Regions from separate parts of the Arthrobacter sp. AG367 genome, predicted to be linked through region 1. Evidence: predicted binding sites of a transcription regulator. Region 1 holds the regulator's gene; the other holds the start of a gene.

Evidence for each region. The regulator LexA, encoded in region 1, represses DNA repair genes until DNA is damaged. The targets are predictions, from matches to a motif close to TCGAACANNTGTTCGA.
Region 2: FB478_RS15125 (LexA family transcriptional regulator) is a predicted target of LexA. The motif match lies at 3,198-3,213, and genes of this name have one in related genera.

The regions. Positions count from the first base shown of each region.
Region 1 covers NZ_VIVE01000003.1:31,185-38,837, reverse strand. The annotation lists gene FB478_RS09950 (ATP-dependent DNA helicase) at 1-997, shown strand, start outside; gene lexA (transcriptional repressor LexA) at 1,076-1,810, opposite strand; gene FB478_RS09940 (LysM peptidoglycan-binding domain-containing protein) at 2,164-2,565, shown strand; gene FB478_RS09935 (histidinol-phosphate transaminase) at 2,674-3,792, shown strand; gene hisB (imidazoleglycerol-phosphate dehydratase HisB) at 3,854-4,480, shown strand; gene hisH (imidazole glycerol phosphate synthase subunit HisH) at 4,477-5,238, shown strand; gene FB478_RS21125 (hypothetical protein) at 5,239-5,397, shown strand; gene priA (bifunctional 1-(5-phosphoribosyl)-5-((5-phosphoribosylamino)methylideneamino)imidazole-4-carboxamide isomerase/phosphoribosylanthranilate isomerase PriA) at 5,493-6,239, shown strand; gene FB478_RS09915 (SseB family protein) at 6,259-7,143, shown strand; gene FB478_RS09910 (MFS transporter) at 7,201-7,653, shown strand, end outside.
Region 2 covers NZ_VIVE01000005.1:252,389-260,041, reverse strand. The annotation lists gene FB478_RS15140 (carbohydrate kinase) at 1-5, shown strand, start outside; gene FB478_RS15135 (ABC transporter substrate-binding protein) at 83-1,261, opposite strand; gene FB478_RS15130 (Y-family DNA polymerase) at 1,430-2,728, opposite strand; gene FB478_RS15125 (LexA family transcriptional regulator) at 2,753-3,184, opposite strand; gene FB478_RS15120 (Cof-type HAD-IIB family hydrolase) at 3,336-4,154, shown strand; gene FB478_RS15115 (hypothetical protein) at 4,266-4,529, shown strand; gene FB478_RS15110 (glycerophosphodiester phosphodiesterase) at 4,572-5,396, shown strand; gene FB478_RS15105 (hypothetical protein) at 5,393-5,707, opposite strand; gene FB478_RS15100 (DUF6480 family protein) at 5,842-6,078, shown strand; gene FB478_RS15095 (EAL domain-containing protein) at 6,156-7,217, opposite strand; gene FB478_RS15090 (bifunctional diguanylate cyclase/phosphodiesterase) at 7,388-7,653, opposite strand, start outside.

The DNA of each region.
Region 1 (7,653 bases):
CGCCACGGCCGACGGCGGCCGCCAGCTGGCCCGGTCCCGCCTCATGCTCATCCTGGAATTGTGTGAGCGGCTTATTGCTGCCCGTGAAAACCGCGAGGTCGTGTGGTTTTCCCGGGCCGGCACGTTCGATCCCGGCCAGGGATATTCCCAGCCCGATGACAATGCCCCGGTGCTGGTCAACATCGCGCCGCTGTCCGTGGCAGGCAGGCTCCGGGAAGGACTCTTCGCCGGGCACACCGTCGTGCTGACGTCCGCAACCCTCGCCATTGGCTCGGCATTTGAACCCGCGGCCGGGGGACTGGGCCTTATCGGCGACGGCGCACCCAGCTGGACGGGTGTGGATGTCGGCTCGCCCTTCGACTACCCGAAACAGGGCATCCTCTACGTGGCCGGCCACCTGCCAAAGCCGGGCCGCGGCGTTTCGCCGGAGGCGCTGGAGGAACTGGAAGCGCTCATCAAAGCGTCCGGCGGGGGTGCCCTCTGCCTGTTTTCATCCCGACGGGCTGCCGAAGAGGCTGCCGACGCCCTGCGGCCGAAGCTCGATGTGACTGTCCTCTGCCAGGGCGAGTCGACCATGACCGCTTTGGTGAAGCAGTTCGCCGACGAACCGGACACCTGCCTCTTCGGGACTATGTCCCTGTGGCAGGGGGTTGACGTTCCGGGAGGCTCCTGCCGCCTGGTGGTGATCGACCGCATCCCGTTCCCCAGGCCGGATGATCCGCTGATGACCGCGCGTTCGCGTGCCGTGGCCCAGGCCGGCGGAAACGGCTTCATGTCCGTCTCGGCCACGCATGCCGCCATCAGGCTGGCCCAGGGTGCCGGCCGCCTGATCCGGTCCACGGGAGACAAGGGCGTGGTGGCCGTTCTGGATTCCCGGCTGGCAACAGAGCGCTACGCCGGATTCCTCCGCGGCGCTCTGCCGCCGTTCTGGGCTACCACGGACCGCAGCAAGGCGCTGGCGGCATTGGCCAGGCTGGGCGCGGACGCGGCCACGTAGGGCCCGGCAGGCGAACGACGCCAGCGGGGGCAGCCGCCGTGCAATTTCCGGCAGGCCGTCCCTTCGCGGGAGACCCGGTCAGAGGGAACGCAGGACCGAGACAACCTTGCCCATGATGGTGGCATGGTCGCCCAGAATGGGTTCGTACTGCGTGTTTTGGGGCAGCAGCCAGGTGTGGCCGTCGCGCTGGCGGAATGTCTTGACGGTTGCCTCGTCATCCAGCAGGGCAGCAACGATGTCCCCGTTGGCTGCGTCCGCCTGGCGCCGCACCACCACCCAGTCACCGTCACAGATGGCGGCATCCACCATGGAGTCGCCGGCCACCCTAAGCATGAAGAGCTCGCCCTGGCCGACCAGCTGGCGGGGGAGCGGCATGACATCCTCCACGAGCTGCTCAGCGAGGATGGGACCGCCGGCAGCAATCCGGCCAACCAGCGGAACCATGGCCGTATCCAGCGCGGTGGGCAGCTCCGTTACCGTGGCACCGCCGCCCGTGGCCTGCGGCGCGGGGGAGGCGCCGGCGGCATTGCTTCCGCTGTCCAGCGTGAGGGGCATCAGCACCTCCATGGCCCGCGGCCGTTTGGGGTCGCGCCGCAGGTAACCCAGCTTCTCCAGCTGCGAGAGCTGGTGGGTCACGCTGGACAGGCTGGCCAGGCCAACCGTGTCGCCGATCTCCCGCATGGAGGGCGGGTAGCCGTTGTCATTGACCGAGCGCTGGATGGTTTCGAGGATCTTCTTCTGCCGGGGGGTCAAGCCCTTGGCGGTCTTCCTGGGTTGCGGGGCGGTCCTGCCCCCGGCGGCTGCTGCTGCCATATTCGCCAATGCCTTTCGCTTGCCGCCGGATCTTCCGTTGCGGCCTGTTCCACAGCGCCGCCGGAAGGACTCCCACTGTCATTGTCAGACCCTGCTGTTCAACTTCAGTGGTGGTTGTTCTTTGGTTCAAAGCTAGGCCAGCCACATTGCTTTTTCAAACATTTGTTCTAGCGAGTCTCGACATTGTTCGTTGATAGGTGCTAAAACTTAACAAGCAAAGTTCGAACATGTGTTCTAACCAGCGATTGCCCCGTTCGAAAACATGGCCGGAGGAGCTCCGGACACGGTGTGAACGGCAGGGCGGCAGCGGGCGGACACCCGGGCAGCACGGCAGGTCCAGGAGGGCTTAGTTCATGTCAGCTTTATCTCTTCACCAGGTTTCACCTACGCACCGCGTTTCCCTGCAGACCCGGAAGCCCTCGCAGCGCCGGACGCCGTCAGCAGCGCCCCTGCGGCTGACCCGCCGGGGGCGGATCGTCCTGATCGGAGTTCCGCTTGTGCTCCTCGCGGTACTCCTGCTGTCCCTGTCCGGACTTTTCAACGCACCGGCCAAGGCATCCGATTCAGCTGCGGATTTGGCCGTGACGCCGACGGTCACCGTGACGGTGCAGGCGGGCCAGTCGTTGTGGAGCATCGCAGGCGCTGTTGCTCCGGACCGCGATGCCCGGGACGTGGTGGCGGACATCGTCCAGCTCAACAACCTTCCGGCCGCCGCTGTGCTGCCGGGGCAGCAGCTGTTCGTCCCCACGCACTGAGCGGCACCTGGTGTTGGCCTTTGAGAAAGATGACCGGGACAGCAACGCCGGTGGCGAACAGAATCCGTCACATTTTCCGGTAGTTGCCGCGGCAACTAAACTGTTCAGGTGAACGACCAGCTAGAGCGTCTGAACCGACTTCCCCTCCGCAGCAATCTTCGCGGGCTGACCCCCTACGGGGCACCCCAACTGGACGTTCCCATTTTGCTGAACGTCAATGAGAACACCCATGGTGTTCCGGCGGACGTGCGCGCCGCCATCAGCGCGGCGGTCACGGAAGCAGCTGCAGGCCTCAACCGGTACCCGGACAGGGAATTCACCGACCTGCGGAAAGCTCTCGCGGAATACCTGGGGCACGGGCTCGACGAATCAAACCTCTGGGCAGCCAACGGCTCCAACGAGGTCCTGCAGCAGATCCTCCAGGCCTTCGGCGGCCCCGGCCGCACCGCCCTGGGCTTTCCACCCACGTACTCCATGTACCCCCTGCTCGCCAGCGGAACCGACACCCAATACATCACGGGAGTGCGCTCGGAAGGCTACGACCTGAGCGCCGAATCCGCCGCCCGGCAGGTCGAGGAGCTGCGGCCCAACATCGTCTTCCTCTGCTCGCCCAACAACCCCACGGGGACCGGCCTGGGGCTTGACGTTGTGGAGGCTGTCTATGACGCCGGCGAGGACAGCCAGACCGTGGTGATCGTCGACGAGGCCTACCACGAGTTCGCGCATGACGGCACGCCCAGCGCCCTGACCCTGCTGCCCGGCCGGGAGCGGCTGATAGTTTCCCGCACCATGAGCAAGGCCTTCGCACTCGCCGGCGCCCGCCTCGGCTACATGGCCGCGGCCCCGGAGGTCACCGATGCCCTGCGGCTGGTGCGCCTTCCGTACCACCTGTCCGCGATTACCCAGGCAACCGCACTGGCCGCGCTCCAACACCGCGAGGCACTGATGGCCGATGTCCAGGACATCAAGGCGCAGCGGGACCGCATTGTGGCCGAACTGACCAGGATGGGCCTCAAGCCTGCCGCCTCGGACTCCAACTACGTGTTCTTCGGGGGCCTGGAAAATCCGCACCAGGTATGGCAGGAGCTGCTGGACGCCGGAGTGCTCATCCGCGACGTGGGCATCCCCGGCCACCTTCGGGTCACCGCAGGCACTGAGGCGGAAACCACAGCCTTCCTTACCTCCCTGGAACGCATCCTTGCGGGCCAGGCCGCGCTTCCCGCCTAGACTTGATACTGCGGCGCTGGGCGCCTTGAACTACTTCTTCTCCCACAAAGGATCCTTCACCATGAGTCCCACCGGATCGAATACGGCTGCGGCCCGGACCGCCCGCATGGAGCGTGCCACCAGCGAGTCCTCCGTGCTCGTGGAGATCAACCTCGATGGAACCGGCGTATCGGACATCGATACCTCCGTGCCGTTCTACGACCACATGCTCACGGCCCTGTGCAAGCACTCCCTGATCGACATGACGGTCAAGGCCACGGGTGACACCCACATCGACGTCCACCACACTGTTGAGGACGTGGCCATCACCTTCGGCGAGGTCCTGCGGACCGCCCTCGGGAACAAGGCCGGGATCCGCCGGTTCGGTGAGGCCACCGTTCCGCTGGACGAAGCGCTTGCGAACGCTGTGGTGGACGTGTCCGGACGCCCGTACCTGGTGCACGGGGGCGAGCCGGCCGGGCAGGAGTACCATCTGATCGGCGGCCACTTCACCGGTTCCCTGACCCGCCACGTCTTCGAAGCCATCACACTGCACGCCGGCATCTGCCTGCACATGAACGTGCTGGCCGGACGGGACCCGCACCACATCGTCGAGGCACAGTTCAAAGCCTTCGCCCGCGCCCTCCGCGCCGCCGTCGAACCCGATCCCCGGGTTGAAGGCATCCCCTCCACCAAGGGGGCGCTGTGAGCGGCCAGGTCCTCAAAGACGGGGCGATCATCGATCCGTCAGCATCAGGCAAGCTGCCTTCACCTGAGGGCAAACCCACGGTCACCGTGCTCGATTACGGTTCCGGGAACGTCAGGTCCGCAGTCCGGGCACTGGAACGTGCCGGCGCGGAAGTAGTCCTGAGCGCCAAGCCCGAGGATGTACTGAACGCGGACGGCCTGGTGGTTCCGGGCGTAGGTGCGTTCGAGACCGTCATGCGCGAACTCAAGGCCGTGGACGGCATCAGGCTGATCGGCAGGCGGGTGGCAGGCGGACGCCCCGTGCTTGGAATCTGCGTGGGCCTCCAGGTCCTTTTTGAAGCCGGAGTGGAACACGGCACCGAAGCCGAAGGCATTGGCGAATGGCCCGGCAAGGTAGAGGCCCTCCCCGCGGAGGTGGTTCCGCACATGGGCTGGAACACGGTCAAGGTGCCGGAAGGCTCCAAACTCTTTGCCGGGGTCGAAAACGAACGCTTCTACTTCGTGCACTCATACGGCGTGCAGGAATGGAACTTCGACGTCATCCAGCCACGGATGGCGCCGCCCCTGGTCACCTGGTCCGAACACGGCGGCCCCTTCATCGCCGCCGTCGAGAACGGCCCCCTCTGCGCCACCCAGTTCCACCCCGAAAAGTCCGGCGACGCCGGTGCGCGGCTCCTGCGCAACTGGGTGGAAGGCCTGCGGAAACCGGCCGGCGGTCAATCCGCTGCAGCACCGGCGGACGCCGGCAGTGACGCCTAGATGTGGTCGGTACTCCTGATGGGCCTCGCCGGCATCCTCATCGGTGGCGGCATCTCATTCCGGCAGCAGCGCAAGCCACTCTGGACACAGGTGGCGTTCCACGTTCTGGCCGCCATGTCACTGGTGGCGGCCTACCTGCTGACACTGCCGGCAAACTGACCACAGCCCACAGCGCGAGGGCCGCCAACTTCACCCAACAGCATCGCGGACCCAGCGACCTGCTTTCCGCACCGAAATCGACACCGAGGATGAGTATGACCACCGCACATGACCTGCCGGTACTTGAACTGCTGCCAGCCGTCGACGTCGTCGACGGCCAGGCCGTCCGGCTGGTCCAGGGCGAGGCGGGCAGTGAAACCAGCTACGGCACCCCCCTTGAAGCTGCGCTGAACTGGCAGCAGCAAGGCGCCGAATGGGTGCACCTGGTGGACCTGGACGCCGCCTTCGGCCGCGGCTCCAACGCAGACCTGCTCCGGGAAGTCGTGGGCCGGCTGGACATCAAGGTGGAGCTCTCCGGAGGCCTCCGCGACGACGAAACACTGGAAGCCGCCCTTGACCTGGGCGTGGCCCGGGTCAACCTGGGAACGGCAGCACTGGAGAACCCGGAGTGGACCCGCCGGGCCATCGAACGCTTTGGCGACAAAATCGCCGTGGGCCTCGACGTCCGCGGAACAACCCTCGCCGGCCGCGGCTGGACCAAGGAAGGCGGGGACCTCTGGGAGGTCCTTGGCCGTCTCGAAGAGGCCGGCTGCTCCCGCTACGTCGTGACCGACGTGACCAAGGACGGCACTCTGCAGGGCCCCAACGTCGAACTCCTCCGCCAGATGGTGGAAAAGACCGGCAAGCCGGTTGTGGCTTCCGGCGGCATCTCCAGCCTGGACGACCTGAAGGTCCTCCGGTCCCTGGTCCCGCTGGGCGTGGAAGGCGCGATTGTGGGCAAGGCCCTGTACGCCGGAGCCTTCACGCTGCCCGAAGCCCTCGACGTCGCCGGCCGGCGCTGACCCGGCGGACATCGACCCCATGCCTAACGTCGAGGAGCCAGGGCGGCAGCCAGCACGCCAGCTGCCCGGACATATCGCGGCAGCCCTGTCCGGCGCTGGTGGCGCCACGGATTCGGCGGGCCAGCCATGGGCAGGACGCAGCCTGGCCGGTGACGACGGCAGGATCCACAACTTCGAGGACGACGACGGAACGGCCGACGCCGGCTACCTCGCCGCCCTGGACGCGCTCCGGCAAGGGGCAGGCGATGAAGCGGGCGTCGTGGCCGCCCTGGCAACGGCCCGGGTCTTCATTCCGATTGTTGCGCAGCTGGCTGAAGAGTCGGAAACAGCCCACGGACTGCACGCTGACAAGCAGGCGGACATGGCGCTGGTAACGCTGAAGGCGGCTGACGGCAGGACTGCCCTCCCCGCCTTCACCTCGGCCGCCGCGCTGGCCGCCTGGCATCCCGAGGCCCGGCCCGTCGCCGTGTACGCCGCGCGGGCTGCCCTCTCGGCAGTCGCCGAAGGCGCCGAGCTCCTGGTCCTGGACCCGGGCGCCGACGTGACGTTCGTGGTGCGCCGTCCGGGGGTCTGGGCATTGGCAAAGCAGCACGACTGGACCCCCTCCTACAACGACCCCCAGCTGGCCGATGAAATGGCGCGCGCAGCCTCCGGGTTCGCCGCCATCCGCAGCATTGGGCTTATGCCGGGCAGGGGAGTGGCTTCCAGTGCTGCCGATGGCGCAGTAGTCCCTGGCGGGGGTGCCGGGCCGGAACTTCAGGTGGTGCTGTACCTTGAGGACGGCCTGGACGCCGCCGGTGTCCAGGAACTGGTGGCCAACCTCCAGGCGGAGTGGTCGCGGAATGTATTGTTTGGGGAGCGCGTCGACTCCTTGGAAATCAAACTGAGGCGCGCTCCCGACTAGACGCAGCCGGATGGGTGATCCCCGCCAGTGCTGCGGCATACCCTGAAGGACCGTTTCGTGAATTTCGCTCTCTACCGGGAGTTGCTCGCCGTCCGGCCAATCCGCCGGCTGCTGCTGGTTGGCATGATCGCCCGCATCCCGCACTCAGCGGCCGGGGTGCTCCTGACCCTGCACATCGTCCTCACCCTTGGCCAGGGCTATGCCGCGGCCGGTGCCGCCGCAGCGGTCATGACCATCGGTATTGCCCTGGGCGCCCCGTGGCGCGGCAGGCGCGTTGACACCGTAGGGTTGCGGACCGCACTCATCCCGTCCGTGATCTCGGAGACGCTGATCTGGTCTGTGGTGCCGCACGTGTCCTACCAGTGGCTCCTCCCACTGGTCTTCGTGGGCGGCCTGCTCACGCTGCCCATTTTCAGCGTGGTCCGGCAGTCCCTGGGCGTCCTGGCGGAGGGCGACCAGCGCCGCACCGCGTTCGCCCTGGACGCCATCACCACCGAAATGGTGTTCATG
Region 2 (7,653 bases), on a different contig from region 1:
GCTAAGAGTCGAATGGGCTGCTCCGCAGGTGCCGTTCTGAGGACTCAAAGGACACCTGCGGAGCAACCGATGGAGGGAGGGCCTACTCCTTGCCAAGCCCCGCTGCCGCGGTCTTCCCGTCCGAGACGCTGTTGAGGGCCCGCAGATCGAAGATGCCGTTGATGTCCGCCTGCTTGGTGGTGCCGGCAGTCACGCCGTCGGCCAGGAGCTTCTGGTAGGTTCCGGCGAGCGGGTCCACGGTGAAGACGATGTTCTTCAGTGAACGGTCGATGACGTCGGCCTTCAGTTCGGCCCCGGCGGCTTCCTTGAGCGCGGCGTTGATGGCAGTTGCCTTTTCGTTGGCCGGTGCCGCGTTCAGCCACTCGACCGACTTCACATGCCCCTTCAGGAGTGCCTTGACGGTGTCCGGATGGTCGGCGGCGAACTTCCGGTTCACGATCAGGATGGTGGTGGGGAACTCGCCCGGCTTGCCGGACAGTGTGCCATCCCACAGGTCCTTTTCATCGACCAGGACCTTCGCGCCGGCCGTCAGTACCAGGCGTGACGCCCACGGTTCAGGCAACCACGCGCCGTCGAGCTTGCCGTCCTGGAACAGCTTTAGGGTCTGGGCGTTCTCGGTGGGGTTGATGGCGACGTCCCCGCTGCCGTCCACGTTGGTCTTGTAGCCCTGGGTGGCAAGCCACGCCCGGAGGGCGACGTCCTGCGTGCCGCCGAGCTGCGGCGACGCGAGCGTCCTGCCCTTCAGGTCTGCAGCGGAGCCGATTTCCGGCTTGACCACCAGCTGTGCGCCGCCGGCCGCGGCACCGGCGATGATGTTGACGGATTCGCCCTGGCTCTTCACGAAGGAGTTGATGGCCGGGTTCGGGCCGATGTAGGTGGCGTCGATGGCGCCGGCGTTCAGCGCTTCGATGGCTGCGGGGCCGGCGTTGAACACCTGGGTGCTGAGCTTGGTGCTGCCCAGTTCATCGGCGATGAAGCCCTTGCTGACCCCTACCAGGGCGGGGGCGTGGGTGACGTTGCCGAAGTAGCCAAGCTTCAGCTCGGCCGCCGGGTTGCCGGCGGGCGCCACGTCGGCTGCCGGTGCAGCGGTGCCGTTGTTGACGGCGGAGGCGACGGCGGCACCCCCGCCGATCAGGGCCAGCGCGGCTGCCGCGATGCCGATTTTGAGGCCGAGCGGGCGCTGGGGCTTGGCTGACCCGCCGGCGACGATGCGGGTGGATGCTTGCTGGTTTTGCGGACTCTTGTCCTGCGGGTTTGCCATGGGGAAATCCTTTGCTGGGGCTGATGCTGAGACGAGATTACGGAGCGCCCGGCGGCCCCACAATCATTCGTGTCGCAGTGGTTCACGGGGAGACGCGAAGCCTCAATGCGGCGTAGCAGGGCGTTAAAAATCGTCGCGGAGCGTCTTGATTCGGCCCTCCTGGTGCCCCTACGCGGCCTTCACCAGGGGGAGCTCGTCCCAGTGCGTGGTGTAACGGGGCGAACGCATGTCCCGCTTCATGGTCCAGTCCAGGCCCGACTTGATGCCCGCATGCCCCAGCCCGATGGACCCCCGTCCAAACCGGCGGCTCACATCCTCAAGCAATGGCCCGATGCCGCGTTCCTCGTGCCGGTTCTCGAACAGTTCGAGCGGGGGCTGGTTTCCCGTGGGCCGCAGGTCGGTGAGCATCAGGCCCGCTTTGGCATATTTCAGTCCATCCCGGATATTGGGCAGCAGCGCGTGGGCGGCTTTGGTGAGCAGGAGTGGATCCGCGGTGGGCATGGGCAACGAGACGCAGACCGAAGGGTAGGCCTGTTCGTAATCCCTGAAGGGGGACGTGGCAGCGAAGGCCGTCAGCACTTTCGCCTGCAGTCCGTGCTTGGACAGCCTGGCGCTCGCCTGCTGCCCGTAGATGCTCAGAACCTCGCGCAGGCCGGCGGCGGTGGTCACGGGAGTGGCGAAGGAACGGGAAAATATCAGCTGGTCGCGGCCGACGCGCTCCTCCTCCATGGGAATGCACGGGGTGCCGCGCAGTTCCAGGACGGTGCGCATCAGCACCACCGAAAACTTGTCCCTGATCGCCACCGGATCCGCCCGGACCAGGTCCAGCACGGTGAAGATGCCCAACACGTTGAGCCGCTTCATCAGCCGCCCGGCAATGCCCCACACCTCGTCCACCGGCAACCGGCCCATGAGGGCCTCGCGAACGTCGGCCGGGACCGACTCCCAGAGGCAGACCCCGCCAAAAGCGGCGTTGTTCTTGGCCCACTTGTTGCAGAGCTTTGCCAGGGTCTTGGTGGGGGCGATGCCCACGCAGACCGGCACCCCCACGTGCCGCCGCACGGCCTCTTTCATCCTGCGGCCCAGGGCCAGCAGCTCGTCGGGTTTTCCCTTCACGCCCAGGAACGCTTCGTCGATGCTGTACACCTCCAGCCACGCCGAGTACCTGCCCAGCAGCTCCATCACCCGGGAGCTGATGTCCCCGTAGAGCTCATAGTTGCTGGACTTCGCCACCAGGCCCCACTCCTTGGCCCGCGGCGCGAGCTTGAACCAGGGCTCGCCGGTGGCGATGCCCAGGGCCTTCGCCTCGGGGGAGCGGGTCACCGCGCAGCCATCATTGTTGGACAGCACCACCAGCGGGCGACCCTCCAGGGAGGGGTCGAAGGCGCGCTCCGCGGAGGCGTAGAAGCAGTTGACATCCACGTGGGCGATCTGCGGCATCCGCCGCATGAGCACCGGCTTAGGCATGCTGCTCCTCAAACATGGAATACCTCAGACATGGTGCAGGCACCTGGTGGCGACACCCCAGATGGTCAGCTCGGACAGGGCGGGGACGTGGATATCCGGATATTTGGGGTTCTCCGCCTGCAGCACCACGCCGGTGCCGGTGATGCGGAGGCGCTTAACCGTCAGCTCCCCGTCCAGCACCGCAATCACCACGCACCCGTCCTTCGGCTCCAGTGCCCGGTTCACGATCAGTTCGTCACCGTCGCTGATGCCGGCGCCCTCCATGGAGTCCCCGGTGACCCGGACCACGAAGGTGCTGGTGATGTCCTTGATGAGGTGCGCGTTCAAGTCGATCCGCCCGTCAAAGTAGTCCTGCGCAGGAGACGGAAACCCTGCCGCCACCGCCACGGGGGAGATCAGCACCGAGAATAACGAGGCGCCCGCATCTATCACGCGGGGACCGATAATAACGCCCACAACACACCCTTATTCGAATATATGTTCGATAGTTTCAGTGTAGACCCGGAGGCTGACAACGGCACCACCCCGGCCGTCCCTGGACAGCCCGCGGACCCGAAGCGGCCGCCCTGGCGGCGACGGTGCGCAAACCCCCACGTAGACTGGCATCATGCGGCTGGTAGCAAGCGATATTGACGGAACGATCCTTGGGCACGACGGAAAAATCAGCCCCCGCACCATCCGCGCCTTCCACGCCTGCCGCGATGCCGGCGTCGAGCTCGTGTTTGTCACGGGCCGTCCGCCGCGCTGGCTGCACCCCCTCGAGGAGCAGCTGGGCCACACGGGACGGGTGATCTGCTCCAACGGTGCCGTGGTCTGGGACCTGGAGGCGGACCGCCTGGTCTCCGCCCGCACCCTGGCGATCCACACCGTCCTGGAGGTCCGCGGCATCATCAAGGCGCTCCGCCCCGCGGCCCTGTTCGCAGCGGAAACGCTCACCGGATTCCATCTGGAACCGGGCTTCATCGAAAATGAATCCAGCGAGCTGCTGGCCGAATTCACCCCGGCCCCGCTGAAGGACACGCTCACCAGTGACGATTCGGTGGTCAAATTCCTTGCCATCGTCCGCGACGGCACACCCGATGATTTCCTCGCCGAGGTGGCACCCGCCGTCGAGCACCTGGCCGCGACGACCCACTCCTCGCCCGGCGTTGCCATGCTGGAACTCTCCCTGCCGGGGGTCAACAAGGCCGTTACCCTGGCCGAGTACGCTTCGGGGCTGGGCATTGACGCCGCGGATGTGGTGGCCTTCGGCGACATGCCCAATGACATCGAGATGCTCCGGTGGGCGGGTCACGGCTATGCCATGGCCAGCGGCCATCCGGAGGCCATCCGCGCGGCGGGGCAGCAGGCACCGCATTTTGACGACGACGGCGTGGCCCAGGTTTTGGAGGCGCGGCTCGCCTCCCTGGGCGTCCAGTTTTCCTGACCGCAGCAGCCCCCCGTATTCACAGCTGCCGCTCACCTGGCGTTTACCTTCGCCCCCTAGCGTGAACCATGGAAAGCAGGCACCACTTACGCCGGCTCATAGGGGGCAACCATGGCAAGGAACGTCAAACAGCACATGGCCGATGGGCCGCACCGGCCAGCAACCCCGGCTCCGCACTGGAAGCAGCTGCACCAGGGCGACCGGGTCCGCGTCCTGCTGTCGCCCGGTTTTGAGGCAGGCGGCGTGGTGGACACCATCACCGCCGACCACACGGCAGTCTGGGTCCACCTGGACGGCGGCCGCGGCCGGACGCTCCTGCACTGCGGCGACGGGGTGGACATTGTGCCATGCAGGGAAACCGACTGCGCTGACTGACCCGCCGGCCCCAACCCCGCGCGGCTCGGGTACGCTCACATTGTGACCCTGCCCTTTTTCGAGCACAAGGACGACGCCGGGCGGCAGCTACCCATCGCCATGGCCCACCGCGGGTTCTCGGCTGAGGGGCTGGAAAACTCGATGGCCGCGTTCCGCTCCGGCGTCGAACTGGGCTTCCGGTACCTGGAAACGGACGTGCACACCACGGCCGACGGCGTGCTGCTGCTCTTCCACGATGAAGCCCTGGACCGCCTGACCGACGGCAGCGGCCGCGTGGCGGACCTGCCGGCCGCGGACGTCGCCAAGGCCAGGATCAACGGCCGCGAGCCCATCCCCACGTTCGATGAATTGGTGACCCAGCTGCCACACGCCCGGCTGAACCTGGACGTCAAGGACTGGGGCTCCGTCCACAGCACGGCCGCCGCCATCGAGCGGCACCAAGTGCACCAGCGCGTGCTGGTCACCAGTTTTTCGGACCGTCGACGGCGGGCGGTGCTGAAACTGCTCAGCCGGCCGGTTGCCTCCTCCGCCGGCGTGTCCTCCAATGCCCTATTCACCCTGCTGGGCCCCGTGCTTCCACGCCCGGTGTTCCACCGGCTCATGCGCCGGGTGCTCAGGGACGTCCATGCGCTGCAGGTCCCCGTCCGCTATGGACGGATCCCTGTGGTCACCGCCGGGTTCATCTGCCGCGCCCACGCCCTTGGCCTGGCGGTGCACGTCTGGACCATCAACGATGCCGCGGAAATGCACCGCCTCCTCGACCTTGGCGCGGACGGCATCGTCACGGACCGCGCGGACCTGCTTCGCGAAGTGCTCATGGAGCGCGGGGAGTGGCCGCAGGGCCACCCGCATGCGCCGGGTTCCTAGCCTCCGGACGGCGCGGTGGCGTCGCCGGTAAGGCCGTCGCGGTCCGCCTGGCCAGGGTCAGTTTCGTCGGTGTCACCGCCCAGGGGGCGGTTGGAGACCGGTGCCGGGGGAGCGCCTGTCTTGAGGCCGGGCGCCTTCTGCTTCTCCGCCTCCATGGCATTTGAACCTTCACTCAGGGACGAGTGGACTTCCACGCCGTCATTGGGGTTCGTGGGGTCGGGCACATCCATCTTCTCCGTCGGCTTGGATGTTCCGGCCAGGTCCTCCATGGCGTTTTCTGCTGCCTTGCCGATGCTGTCGCCGATTCCCATCTGACTGCTCCTTCCGACATTGCGTGCCGGCGCCCAGCGGCATACCGGCCCTACTCCTCCAGAATTATCAGCATGCTTACAATTAGTCCAGTGCTGGGGAATCGGACCGCAGCCGGAGAGGAAGGAAGACCAGCATGAGCACTTACCATCCGGAGAATGACCCCGCGAACCCCGACCGCCCGGGGAAGGAAGACGTTGGCGCCGCCCAGCCGCACCTGGCGGAGCAGCGCAGCAGGGAGGCGGCCGGTTCGCCAAACCCCGACCCGGCAGAGGGCAATGTCACCGGGCTGGAACCGGGCGGGGGAGTGCCCCCGGGAGAGACGCCGCCGGCAGAGGACCAGATGAGCCGGGACCAGGGCCACTCCGAATAGCGGTTAAATGGCAGGCGCGGCGCCTGGCGTCATGCCATGCGCCGCGCTGCTCGCCTTAGGTGTGAGCGTGGTGTGTGTCAGGAAGTCTCTTTGCCATGGCGGCCCCGCGACTCCCCTGGTCCCGCCAAATGGCGCTCCAGGCCGTCCACGTCCAGCCGCGTGTTCCAGTTGGCCCAGTCCTGGGGCCGCACTGACGGCCGCCCCAGCAGGTAACCCTGGCCGGCGCTGATGCCAAGTTCGGTGAGGACCTTGAGTTCGCCCACCGTTTCGATCCCCTCAGCCACCAGGATGGTGCCGATCTGGTCGGTGAAGTCCACCAGGCAGGCCGACAGTGCCCGCTGGAGGCCGTCCTTGTCGACGTCGCCAATCACGTTGCGTCCCACCTTGAGGAAGTCTGGACGCAGGTGGATCATGCGGCTGAGGGCGCCGGCCCCGGTGTGGGTGTCATCGACGGCAATCCGCAGGCCCTTTTCCCGCAGTGGATTGATCGCGGAAATGAACTGCAGATATTCCTCTTCCGGAATGTCCTCGGTCAATTCGAGCACTATGCGGTCGATGGGGAGTTCAATATGGTCGAACAGTTCCGGCAGCCGCGGGTCCATGCAGGAGGTGGGCGAAATATTGAGGGACACATAAAGGTTGTCCGGCAGGTCGCGGGCTGCCGCCGCGGCGGATCCCAAAGCCGAGAACTCCAGGTTTGCGCCCAGGCCCACGGCCGCGGCCTCGGCGAACCACAGTTCTGCAGCGGCACCGTCATCGCTGACGAAGCGCGAGAGGGCTTCCGCGCCGACCACGGTTTTTCCTTCCAGGCCGTAAATGGGCTGGAATGCGGTCATCAGCATTTGGTTCTCGAGCAGGGCGCTGATCCGTGAGATGCTGCGGATGGCGTCCAGCTGCTCAGCGAACTGCGGCGGCAGGGTGGGCGCTGTGAGGCGCATGTCCCTGGCCGCTTCCAGTGTTTCCACGGTGTTGGCATCGCTGCGCCGGGTCTCCAGGAGATACTCCAGCAAAGCGCGTTCCGGCACGCCTGGATTCTCGTCGAGGCTCTTGCTCAGCCGTTGCCGGACAGCGGCTCCCGCAGGATCCGTATCCGCCAGCACGGCAGCGATAATTCCCCATGCCTGTACCCGAACCGACATTAGCAACGCCCCCAGTTGACGAAGTAATGACCCGATGGCCCAATAATGTTCAAATTTCCAAACGCCTTATAAAAGTACGGTGTTGCCAGACCTGAATTTCGCGGCGGCGAAAAACCAGACACCGCACGCTGATCGTATAACGGCGGCCACAAAAGCGCAGTAGTTTTGCGTTACTGGTTAGCGCTTTCCTGCTGGTCAGCCAGCAGTTGGGGTATCTGGTCCGGCGGAACCGGACGGCTGAAGTAGTAGCCCTGCGCGCTGCGGCAGCCAAGCCCGCGCAGGATTTCCGCCTGCTCAGCGGTTTCCACGCCTTCCCATACGGCTTCCAGCCCGCACGCCCGTACCAGCTGCAGCACGGCGGCCACCAGGGCGGGCTGGCTGGGATCGGTCTCCAGCCCGGTAATCAGCGTTCTGTCCACTTTGACCCGGTCCACGG